2 linked regions of the Pelagicoccus sp. SDUM812003 genome follow. The main gene of each other region encodes a partner of the protein of the gene in region 2 in a complex. Links are inferred from orthologs where the notes say so. Each region holds a gene or a part of one and is shown on either strand. Other genes may lie near its edges.

Region 1 (4,020 bases), on a different replicon or contig from region 2:
TCAAACCAAAGGACCGCCAAGCGGGCGTGGCGGAAAATGACTCCGCCCTGTGCGACGCCTTCGAAGCCCTCATCGGAGCCGTCTACCTGGACTCCGACTTCGATACCTCGCGCAAGATCGTGCTGAGCCTTTATAACTACCTCGACGATGCTCCTAAGCCCGTTGGCGGCGTCACCAACCCCAAGGGCAAGCTGCAAGAGCTCATCCAGCCGATCCACGGCAACAACGCCGTGCGCTACGAAACCACCGCCCAAAGCGGCGAAGCCCACAACCGCGAGTTCGAGGTCACGGTATACTGCAACGACCAAAAGCTTGGCGTGGGCACCGGACGTACCAAAAAGGAGGCCGCCGAACAGGCCGCCCTGCAGGGCTTGGAGACCTTTAAGCCCGAAACTGAAAAATGAGCCAACGCGCTTCAGTCTTGCTTCCGAGCGGACTCGAACGATGGGAGCAGCGCATCGGAGTGAACGACGAGGCGATCGCCCCGATCGTTGAAGATTGGATACACGCCTCCAATCGCCCGGTATTCATCGTCATCGCAAAAAACGACCGCATCGCCGAACAGCTTCGCGCGGATCTGGAGTACTTTCATCGAAAGGTCAGAGGCGACTCCACCGCCACGCGCTTTCTCTATTTCCCCGAGGAGCAGGAGTTCGATGACAACGATTCCCCGAGCGAACGATTCGAGATCGGCAGCGAACGCATCGCCACGCTCGCCGCTCTGCAAAATGCGCCTGAAAAGAGCGTGGTCACCGCGAGCCTCAAATCGCTCACCCAGCCCGTCCCCTCCCCGTCCGCCTTGCAGCGTTCACAATTGGTCCTGACCGTAGGCGAGACGCACTCCTTCGAGGGCTTGGTGGAAACGTTGCAAAGCATCGACTACGACGCCGAAGGCCTCTGCGAAGCCCCAGGCCAGTTCGCCCGCCGCGGAGGCTTGATCGACGTGTATCCAACATCCGCTGACAAGCCCTATCGCATCGATTTCTTCGGAGACGAGATTGACGCCATCAAGGAGCTCGACCCCGTCACCCAACGCTCCGGAGCGAGCGTGCAAAGCATCGTCATCGACGCAGCTCCCAGTCTCCAGATGGAGGATGCGAAAAACGGTTTCGCCGAGTACCTGAAAGCGGAGGTAGCCTGGGGCATCATAGAACCGGATCAGATCATGGAGCTCTTCGACTCCGCGCTGGAGCAGGCCTCCGGCAACGAGCTCGGCAAAGCCTGGGTCGCCCTGCGGGACAATCGATCGAAGGCGAACGACCTATGGTCGACCTTTTCCGATCTCGACCTCGCGACCGACGCCGATCAAAGCGCCGAAAGTTTCGTCTACGAAGGTGAAACGCTTACCTACTACAGGCCGATTGCCGACAGCGGCAAATTCGCCGACGAGCGCCTAGCCGACGAGCAAAGCGCTCGTATTCATTTTCTGGAACAAGCATTGAAGTGGCAGAAAAACGGCGAGCGACTGTTCGCCGTGCTGCCCAACGAGAGCGACTTCAAACGCGTACAGGAAATACTGCAAGAGTCGGAGTCGCTTAAGCAGCTCAAGCTCGAGTTCTGGAAGGGCGATCTCAACCAAGGCTTTCGCTTTCACTTCCGTCCCCAGCTGGAACGCCTCAACTGGCCCCTGCTCAAAGCAGCCAAAGGCTGCGTGCTCATCACGGAAACAGAGCTCTTCGGTCGGCGCCGTCATCGCAAGCCTCCAACCCGCGAGCGGGCCTTGGTCAGCCAGTCCCAAGTCGACCAGCTGCTCGACTTCGCCGAGCTGGTCGACGGAGAGTTCGTGGTCCATCTCCAACACGGCATCGCTCTCTATCGCGGTATCACAAAAGTGGATATGCAAGGACAGATGCGCGAGGTGCTGTCCTTGGAATTCGACGACAATGTCGTATTGCACGTGCCGCTACAGGAGTCGCACCTGATCAGCCGCTACGTCGGCATCTCCAAGACCCGCCCCAAACTAGGAAAAATCGGTTCGAACCGCTGGGCCAAGACCCGCGAAGCCGCGGAACGGGCTACGCTTGATCTCGCGGCGAAGCTGCTGGAGCTGCAGGCCAAGCGCGACTCCGGCGGCGGTCACGCCTTTGGAAACGATACCGAATGGCAGCTCGAATTCGAAAACGCGTTTCCGTTCAAGGAAACCCCCGACCAGCTGAAAGCCATCGAGGCCTCCAAGGCCGACATGGAAAAGCCGACGCCCATGGATCGTCTGATTTGCGGCGACGTCGGATTCGGCAAGACCGAAGTCGCCATTCGAGCCGCGTTCAAAGCGGTCATGGACGGCAAGCAAGTCGCGCTCCTGGTTCCCACCACAGTTCTTGCCCAGCAGCATTTTCTCAATTTTCGCGACCGCATGGCCAGCTATCCGATCGTGGTGGAGCTGGTCAGCCGTTTTCGCAAGCCGGCGGAGATCAAGAAGATCCTCGCTAGCGTCGCCGCGGGCAAAGTCGACATTCTGATCGGCACGCACCGCATCCTGCAGAAGGACGTTTCCTTCAAGGATCTTGGTCTGGCCATCATCGACGAGGAGCAGCGCTTCGGCTTGAAGCACAAGGAGGTCTTCAAGGAATGGCGGGCCACGGTGGACATCCTGACCATGAGCGCCACCCCGATCCCCCGCACCCTCTACATGGCCCTCACCGGAGCCCGCGAGCTGAGCGTCATCGAAACCGCTCCGGTAGAGCGAAAGCCCATCCAGACCATCGTCAAGAGCTACGACGACGCGTTAGTGGCGGAGGTCATCCGGAGGGAGATTTCGCGCGGCGGCCAAGTGTTCTACTTGCACAATCGTGTGCAAACCATCGATACGGTGGCGGCTCGTTTGTCCCAACTGGTGCCAGAAGTATCCATCGGCGTAGGACACGGGCAGATGGACGAGAAACGCCTCGAGCGAGTGATGCTGGATTTCGTCAACCAGCAGTATCAGGTGCTGGTCTGCACCACCATTATCGAGTCCGGCCTGGATATCCCGAACTGCAATACCATCATCATCGAGGGAGCGGATCGCTTCGGGCTTTCCCAGCTTTATCAGCTTCGCGGACGCGTGGGACGTTTCAAACGGCAAGCCTTCGCCTACCTGCTGCTGCACAAACACAAGCGGCTGGTCGACGTGGCCCGCAAGCGCTTGCAAGCCATCCGCCAGCACAACCAGCTGGGAGCGGGCTTTCGGCTGGCTATGCGCGACCTGGAGCTGCGCGGAGCGGGCAACTTGCTGGGAAGCGAGCAGAGCGGTCACATCGTGGGCGTCGGCTTCGAACTCTATTGCCAGCTGCTGCGACAAAGCATTTCGCGGCTCAAGGGAGAGGCCTCCGCCATGTCCATCCGAGCCAACGTGAAGCTGGATTTCATTTACCAAGGCGAAGGCGACATGACCTCCGCCAACCGCCACGAGGACGGGTACACCGTGCTCAAGCGACTTGACTTGAAGGAAGGCGAATGTCCGCCCATGCAAGCCCGCATCCCCGCCACCTACATCAGCGAAACCCGTTTGCGCATCGACATCTACCGACGCCTGGCTCTCGCGGAAACTCCCGCCGAAGCACGCGAGCAAGGCACCGCTCTGGTGGACCGATTCGGAAACTATCCCCCAGAAGTCGAAGCGCTTCTGAAACTCACCGAGATCCGCTGCCTGGCGGAACAAAAAGGGGTGCATTCGGTCGAGTCTCAAGGAAACCGCCTGAAATGTCGCCGCTATCGGGGCAAAACCTCGGAATACATAAAACTCGGCAGCAGATTTCCCCGGCTTCGCTCGACTAATGCCTTGAAGCGGCTCAACGAAATCATTGTGTTCCTGAATAACTTGGTTAGCAACCCCTCCTAAGCGATACGCGCCTACACTTATCTTATGTTCAAGACAGCGACTCTCTTTTTCGGAATTTCCGTACTCACCCTCACCTCTTTCGGCCAAAAGGAGCCCAAGGAAGGTCGACTGGCCAACAGTATCGCCGCTATCGCCGAGGATAAGATCATCACCGTTGAGGAAGTGCGACGCGAGCTGCAGCCCTACCTGCCGCAAATCCA
Region 2 (7,950 bases):
GACGCCGCACATGTACGTGATCGACGAGGAAGGCGTGCTTGCGTACAATGGGGCCATCGACAGCATTCCGTCCGCGAGCATTTCGGACATCGAGAAGGCCACGAACTATGTGACAGCCGCTCTCGAAGCGGTGCTTTCCGGGGAGAAAGTGGAGCAGACCATGAGCAAGCCCTACGGCTGCGGTATCAAGTACGCTCGCGATTCCTGAGTCATCCCATTCGAAACTTTTTGCAGACGCCCTCGTTTCCTTAACGGGGGCGTTTTCGTATGGGCTTTGCTGACTTTAGGACGAAGCGATACGGTCGCTGGGACCAGTCGGGCCCAGCGTAGGCTACGCCGATGCGAGGGGTGGCGATAACTTCGCCATCCGGCGCCGGTGTGGCGTCTTCCAAGTGGAGCCCCGTGGCCGGCGAAGCGGGTTGGGCGTTGAAGCGCCGGTCGATGCCTAAGGCCTTGGTTAGGCGGCCGGGACCGCTCAAGCCTTCGACTCCACGGATGAGAATGGCGGCTGGATAGCCCTCGGGCCCGGTCACCAGGTTCAGCATCTCGTGCATGCCATAAACCAGATAGACGTACCAGCGTCCCGCCGGTCCGAACATCACTTCGGTGCGAGTGGTGCGGCCCTTGCTGGCGTGGCAGGCCAGGTCCTCCGGCCCGTCGTAGGCCTCGGTTTCCGTGATCGCCAAGCAGGAGCGAACACCGTCGGGCAGCGTGGCGACGAGTTTTTTTCCGATCAAGGAGCGAGCGAGGCGCACCGTGTCGCGGGAGCGAAACTGGCTGGCGGGTAGGATTCGGCTCATTTGTTGCGATAGAGAAACCAAGCTCGCATGCGCAGGCAATCGTTGCCTGAGGCCATTATCTGGTTATGGAAGTTAGCATGCCGAAAGTCATCACCTTCACCGCCAATCTGCTGGCTGAGACAACCTACACCTACTCGGGCTGGTCTCCTGGAAAAACGCATCGCGCCATCGCGGAGAGCTTTCAGGTCGGAGGCAAGGGGATAAACGTCAGCAAGATGCTCAGCAAGCTAGGCGCGGACAACCTGGCCCTGTGCTTCCCGGGCGGCATCTTCGGCCCCGCTTGCGAGCGGTGGATGGAGGAGAAGAGCATCGCGACCTTGCCATTTCGCGAAGGCTGCGTGACGCGCTCCGGATCGGTGATTCGAGGGCAAGGGCAACCGGAAACCACGTTTCTCGGCACGGACTCCATCGTATCGAAAGAAGCGATACAGCAGGTCGTGGAGTCTCTGGAGCTCTACCAGGAGCCCTTTGTGCTGGCGATATGCGGGTCGGTGCAGGACTGGGATCGCGGCCGCTGGGAGCCGCTGCGCTGGTGGATCTCCAAACGTCCGGAAACCGTATCGCTGGTGGTGGACAATTACGGCCCGAGCTTGCCGTGGTTCGTGCAGCAGAACCCCGAGCTGATAAAGATCAACCGGGACGAGCTGGAGACGCTTTTCGAAAAAGATCGCCGTTCCGCCGAGACGAGCGAGTTGCTCGCTCTCGCCCGCGAGCGCTTCGGTTGTCGGCGCTGGGTCATCACCGATGGGGCGGAGCTGATCTGGGTGATGGATGGCGATGCGGAGCCGGAAAGCTTCGCCCCGCGTCAGGTCGACTGCGTTTCGCCCACCGGATGCGGAGACGTGGTCTTCGCGACCTTGATCGACTGTTTGTATAACAAGACCGGATACGCTCTGCTCAAGGCCGCCAAACTGGCCGCGGAATACGGCTCTCGAAACGCTGCCATGCCCGGCATCGCGGAGTTCGAGCTGTAGGAACTGCCCCAAAAAAAGCTCGCCGCGACGAGGCGGCGAGCTTGGTGAGAATTTAAGAGTTGTTGTTCCTAGACCTTAAAAGCGACGCCAGCGGGCGAAAAAACCGAGTCCCGCGAGGGAGAGTCCGAGCAGTGCCAACGTGGCGCCGGAGTCGGGCACGATGTCCACGCTGAGCTTCTTGATCTTGAACCCGACGTCGTCGGGCCGATCGCAATAGCTCGGTCCGCAATGGTGGTGACCGCAAGAGTTGTTAGCGGTGGAAAGGATGTCGGCCACGTATTCGGCTCCGAGCAGGAGCTTGGTGGTTGTGCCTTCGAGCTCGGACTTGCCCCACCAGCCATTTGAAAACCAACCGGCCCACGCCATTCCTAAGAAATTGGGGCTGCTTGCGATACCTCCCGATTCCGGTGCGTCGGATGTATCTCCGGACCAATACTCGAAATCACCCTGCTTCGACCATGGGATCCAGAGCATGATGCTTTTCAAGCTCACTGTGCGGCTAAATTCGAAAACGGCGTAGTCGGTCCATTTCCTGTTGTCGAAGAGGTGCGAATCCCAGCCTTCCCGATTCTTGTTGTAGAGCCCGTAGGATGAAGATTGTCCAAGGTGGCTGTCTATCCAGTCGTTGCCATCGTAAGAGATAGCGGAAACGCTCACGGTCAGTTCGCCGCCGGAGCTGGTGAAGGTGCGGGTGTTGCTCCAGTAGTCGCCGGAGGTCGCGCCTCCGGTACGGAAGTCGAAGGTGATGGCGTTGGCGAAGTTGGCGGCGGCGAGGAAGCAGACGATAGCGGCTGCGAGCGGGAGGGGTTTCAGGTTCATGGCGTAAGGTTGTTGAGTGGTTGCTTGAGGGAAGGGAGTCGCTTTCCCTTGCACTCCTCGCGCCAATTTTTTCCTGAGTGCACCGCTTTGCTCCGTAACCTGCTGAAAATGAATAGGAAAGGAGACCTAGGCTTGTGTTCTGACTTTGCGATTCCAAGGCGTGGCTTGTAAGCGAAATTTACAGAGTTTACGGAGGTTTACATCGGTGGATAGACCTAGACTGTACCCTCTAGGTGGATTGGGCCGGATTAGGGGGCTGAGGTTGACCTTTGTCTGAAAGCTTTGAAGCTGCGTGGCGTTGAGTTGATTGGAGCGATTTTGAGTCAGAACGAGTACATTCACATAAAAGGAGCCCGGGAGCATAACCTGCAAAACGTGGAGCTGCGCATCCCGCGCAACCAGCTGGTGGTGATCACTGGCGTGTCGGGCTCTGGAAAATCTTCGCTGGCCTTCGATACCCTCTACGCCGAGGGCTACCGCAAGTACGTGGAGTCGCTTTCCACTCAGGCGAGGCAGGTCATGGACCAGCTGAAGCGGCCGGACGTGGATTTCATCCATGGGCTTTCGCCGGTTCTGGCCATTGAGCAGAGAGCGTCCAACGCCTCACCGCGCAGCACCATCGCCACGGTGACGGAGATCGCGGACTACGCGCGGCTCTTGTGGGTGATTCGCGGCGAGCAACGCTGTCCCAAGGACGGCGGGCTGATCACGCGTCAAACGCTGGACGACGCTGTGGACCAGGTGCTGTCGCTGCCGGAACGATCGCGAGCCATGGTGCTGGCGCCTCACATGAAAGCGAAGGCTGCGGTGGTGAAGGAGGAACTGCCGCGGCTGCGGCAAAAAGGATTTCAACGGGTGCGTCTCAACGGCGAAGTGATCGATGTGGACGACGAGTCCGCCGTGCCCGCTGGCAGGGGCGATATCGTGGTGGAGATCGTGGTGGATCGCGTGATGATCGGTCCCGATCAAAAGAGCCGAGTCGCGGACTCGCTGGAGCTGGCGTTTAGCGAAGGTAAGGATCGAGCGACGGTTCTGTATCAGGAAAGCCGTGACGCGGATTGGCAGGAGCTCTCCTTGAGCCGCAACCTCGCCTGCTCCGAATGCGGGGAAGTGTACGAGCCTGTGACGCCGCGTCATTTTTCTTTCAATACAGCGGAAGGATCCTGTCCGGAGTGCGGAGGCTTAGGCGAGACGAGACGCTTTTTGGACGAGCTGGTGGTTCCTGACCCAAGCAAGAGCGTCAAGGGGGGAGCGTTGAAACCTTTGCGTATCGGCGGAAAGCAGTTGATCATCCGGCACAACGCTTTGCTGCGTCAGCTGGCCGAGCAGTTGCCGTTCGATCCCACGATGCCATGGCAGGAGCTTCCTGAGGAAACGCGGCGGCATATCCTCCATGGCGTGCCGGATCGCGAATTCGCCTTCAAGCTGACGCGTCGCAAAACCAAGCCGATGCCGACGCGTTTCGAAGGAGTTGTTCCGCTTCTGCAAAAGGCCGCTCGCGAAACCAAGAGCGATGGCTATCGGGCTCGATTGATGACCTATCAGACGGAGCAGGATTGCCCTTGCTGCCATGGGCATCGCTTCAGCCCGCGCAGCGCCAACGTGTTCGTGGAGGGAGTGAGCTTGCCTGAGTTTCTGGCTATGGACGTTGAGCGGGCGTTCGCGTTTGTCTCCGCCCTGGATCGAACTGCCTCCGATGTTTCGAGCTATGGAGAAGTGGTGGAAGGGATCTCGTTTCGCTTGAAGTTTCTGAAGGAAGTCGGTCTGGACTACCTGACATTGGATCGTGGATACAGCACGCTTAGCGGAGGAGAGTCGCAGCGGGTGCGGCTCGCGACGCAGCTCGGTATGAGTTTGGTCGGCGTGGTCTATGTGCTCGACGAACCCAGCATCGGTCTGCACGCCAAGGACAACAAGAAGCTGGTGGAGACGCTGAAGGAGCTGCGGGATCGCGGGAACTCCGTCATCGTGGTGGAGCACGACGAGGAGATGATGCGTGCGGCCGACCATCTCATCGAAATCGGACCAGGAGCGGGGGCCCAAGGCGGTCAGGTTTTGTTCGAAGGTCCGCCAGAGGCCTGTGGCCCCGCGAGCCAGCGGACCCAGTCCACGGGCGCATATCTGAGTGGCGTCGAAACGTTGGGAAAACCCGCCGAAACGTTGAAGCCGGGCGAGGCTTGGCTGGAGATAAAAGAAGCTTCGCACCACAACTTGAAGTCGGTGACTGCTCGCTTGCCGGTAGGTCTGCTGACCTGTGTGACCGGTGTTTCGGGATCCGGAAAGTCTACCTTGGTGAATGAGATTCTCGCTAAGGCTGCGGCCCGAAAGCTGAACCGTTCCAAGGACATCCCAGGCGCTCACAAAGGAATCGAGGGGCTGCAGCACTTCGATCGCGTGGTGCGGGTGAGTCAAGAGCCCATCGGGCAGAGTCCGCGCTCGAATCCAGCCACCTACACCAAGCTCTTCGATCTGTTGCGCGAGCTCTACACCAAGGTGCCGTTGTCGCGAATGCGTGGATACAAGCCGGGGAGATTCAGCTTCAACGCTCGAGGCGGTCGCTGCGAGAGATGTCAGGGGCAGGGCTCTATCAAGCTCGATATGCTTTTCATGAGCGACGCCTACGTGGAGTGTCCAAGCTGTGGAGGACGTCGCTACAATCGAGAGACGCTGGAGGCGAAATTCGGTGGGCTCAACATCGCCCAAGCCTTGGACCTGTCGGTCAGCGACGCTATGGAGCAGTTTAAGAACGTGCCCCGCGTTATGGAAAAACTGAATACGCTCGACGCGGTAGGGCTGGGCTACTTGAAGCTGGGGCAGGCTGCCAACACCCTTAGCGGCGGCGAAGCTCAACGACTCAAATTGTCCCTTGAGCTATCCAAGCGAAACAATGGCCGAAATCTCTACATCCTGGACGAACCGACCACTGGTTTGCACTGGGCGGATATCCAGCGCCTCGCGGACCTGCTTTTCAAGCTACGCGATCAGGGAAACACCGTGGTGGTGATCGAGCACCATCTCGATTTCATCGGCTTGGCGGATTGGGTGATCGATCTCGGTCCAGGCGGCGGCACCCGTGGCGGCGAGCTCGTATACGCCGGGCAAGTGGACGGTCTAAAGGGCTGCGATCGCTCGGAAACGGGAAGAGCAATGCCCTGATCGGGCGGCTCGGCTCGGACTGTCGGGACGACTCGATCGCGTCTCGATGAGGCGTCTCTCGCTGCGCAGAATAGCTAATACTGAAAGTGACGACTAGGGATGTTACTCTATATAGCGATCTTTGGGTCGGCTTGATAGCAATTTCAGCGTTCTGCTGTTATATAATGTAAAAGCGTGTAAGGTTGTCTGAATCGCTAACAGTTTTCACGGTATGCATAGCAGTGTGAGTAATAATCTCTATTGGGTTGTAAGTATCGCATTGGCAAGGTGATGCATGTGCTAGTGGATGAGTGGGAGGTTTTTGGTACTTCGGGTGCTTATATAGGGATAACTGAACCGCGGATCGTTCCCGCTAAAAGCGAGGAGGGTTCGCTACTTTCAACCTATTAGAATAATCGAAGTATGAAAATATTGCCTAAGTTTACCGCGGGCTTAGCCGCCCTCGTCGCTATCGTTTCCGTTACCCCAAGCTACGCGTTGATTGTCTCGGTGTCGGGACAGGGTGATAAGATTGCTCCGCCGTCTAAGGTGCTCGACGGGGAAGCGACCAATCGTCAGCAGCAAGGCTTCGAAGAGCTGCAGAATGTGCTTCTGGCGGCCGACCTGTATTTCACCGGAGGAGTCATCTCGGCGGGTACTCGAGTCAGTAGCCACATGATCTTCCGCAATCGTGAAACTGATTCGACCGCGAATTCGATCACGACAGCTACCTGGACGTTCGATGGCGATATCCTCGGCATCATGTATGATCAAAACGGTGTCGATGAATTCAATTCGACCCCGATTCTCGGCTTGGTATCGACGGTGTACCCGTCCCCCGCGTACGACTCTCGCGGTTTGGAGTCGAACGATTCCCTAAGCGTTTCAGGCAAGACGCTCGAAGTGACCATGATCGTAGACCAGCCCGGCGACTGGATTCGCGTGGTCACCAAGGCGGTTCCCGATGCGGGAGCGACGATTTCGCTGCTCGGTGTTTCGTTGCTGGCCCTGGTTGGCATTCGCCGACGGTTTCAGAGCTAGCATCGCTTGACTGAGGTCGAGAAACTTCAAAGCGTCTGACGCCTGCGCGTCAGGCGTTTTTTCGTTTTCGTCAGGCGTGCTGGAGGGTTGACTCGCGAACGGGCTTCGGGAAGCTGAGCTCCGTTACCCTCCTCTTGTTTTGATCTCCCAGCTTAAGACCCGTTTGTCGACGGGAACGACGGACCGTCGACGCAGCGCGTTTGTGATCGCCCTTGGCGTGCAGTGCGTTCTGCTGTTGGCGAGCGTTTTCGTCATCGTTAGCGACGAAGCTCCGGGCGAAGCCGCGGTTTTCCAGGGCGAGCGAGCGGTTTCGGCTTCGGCCGAGGCTCCTCGGCGCGAGCAGCGAGTCCGCGAGCTCAAGCGCCGGATGTCGCGACCCAAGACCTTTCAGCGTCTGGCGGTGGAGGCGGAAATGCGTTCGGACCTGCCTTTGGCGCCTGTTTTGCCGGCGGGTGTTTTCGACTCTCCAATCGAAAACTCGGATCTGATGCGTGACGCGGTGGCGGAGATGGCGGATTCGGGATTGATGGAGTTCGCCACGGGATTGGAGTCGGGCGTTTCTTCGGCGGAGTTCTTTGGGGTTCGGGATCAGGGGCGACGCATCGTCATCGTGGTCAATACTTCGGCCTCGGTTTTGGGCAAGGCTCGGCAGCGTGGGGTTTCGATCGAACGGATTCAAGACGAGGCGGCCAGTCTGGTGGAGGGGCTGGAGGCGGGCACGCTGTTTGGCATCGTGCAGTTCAGCCAGGGGGTGAGGTCCTTTTCGCCTCACCTGGCGCCTGCCATCGGAGGCAATCGAACCCTTGCCGCCGACTGGATTCGAGCCGAAATGGTGGGCAACCCGCCAATTGAAGATGATCGCCTGCTGGGGCACGAAGCGGCTTTCGCCGCCGCTTTGGAGATGCGTCCGGATCTGATTTTCTTCGTCACTGACGGTTCCCTAAATCGCCGGGAGCGGAAGGTCGGAGGGGGATTTCGCTATCCCAAGATCTCTTTCGACGCTCTGGCTCGTTTCGTGGATGAGGCTCTGGTCGCCTCCGGTTTGAACCCGCGTCTGCATTTTATCGGTTTCGCCCTGGGCGAGACGGAGCGGGAGGGGTTGACTCGTCTGGCCAGTCGCTACGGGGGCGGTTTGCGGGAGTTTTAGGCTTCAGGTTTGGGCGAGCGTAGATTGCCAGAGC

What was found. Proteins that work in one complex are often made in the same cells at the same time.
Region 1: the proteins of uvrA (region 2) and mfd are in contact, whole or in part, in a crystal structure (PDB 4DFC), measured with the Escherichia coli proteins. The link is inferred for Pelagicoccus sp. SDUM812003 from one-to-one orthologs.

What each region holds. Positions count from the first base shown.
Region 1 is NZ_JARXHY010000019.1:10,474-14,493, forward strand. It holds mfd (transcription-repair coupling factor), read left to right. Parts: upstream 1-400; coding sequence 401-3,820; downstream 3,821-4,020. Other genes in the region: rnc (ribonuclease III), read left to right, coding at 1-404; QEH54_RS19995 (peptidylprolyl isomerase), read left to right, coding at 3,845-4,020. UniProt on the Escherichia coli protein: Couples transcription and DNA repair by recognizing RNA polymerase (RNAP) stalled at DNA lesions. Mediates ATP-dependent release of RNAP and its truncated transcript from the DNA, and recruitment of nucleotide excision repair machinery to the damaged site.
Region 2 is NZ_JARXHY010000003.1:181,770-189,719, forward strand. Bases 2,516-5,949 are described here. They hold uvrA (excinuclease ABC subunit UvrA), read left to right. Parts: upstream 2,516-2,911; coding sequence 2,912-5,749; downstream 5,750-5,949. Other genes in these bases: QEH54_RS05175 (VPDSG-CTERM sorting domain-containing protein), read right to left, coding at 2,516-2,593. Also shown: QEH54_RS05160 (thioredoxin family protein), read left to right, coding at 1-208; QEH54_RS05165 (DNA-3-methyladenine glycosylase), read right to left, coding at 249-800; QEH54_RS05170 (PfkB family carbohydrate kinase), read left to right, coding at 878-1,774; more of QEH54_RS05175, read right to left, coding at 1,850-2,515; QEH54_RS05185 (VPDSG-CTERM sorting domain-containing protein), read left to right, coding at 6,152-6,769; QEH54_RS05190 (hypothetical protein), read left to right, coding at 6,933-7,916; QEH54_RS05195 (hypothetical protein), read right to left, coding at 7,920-7,950. UniProt on the Escherichia coli protein: The UvrABC repair system catalyzes the recognition and processing of DNA lesions. UvrA is an ATPase and a DNA-binding protein. A damage recognition complex composed of 2 UvrA and 2 UvrB subunits scans DNA for abnormalities.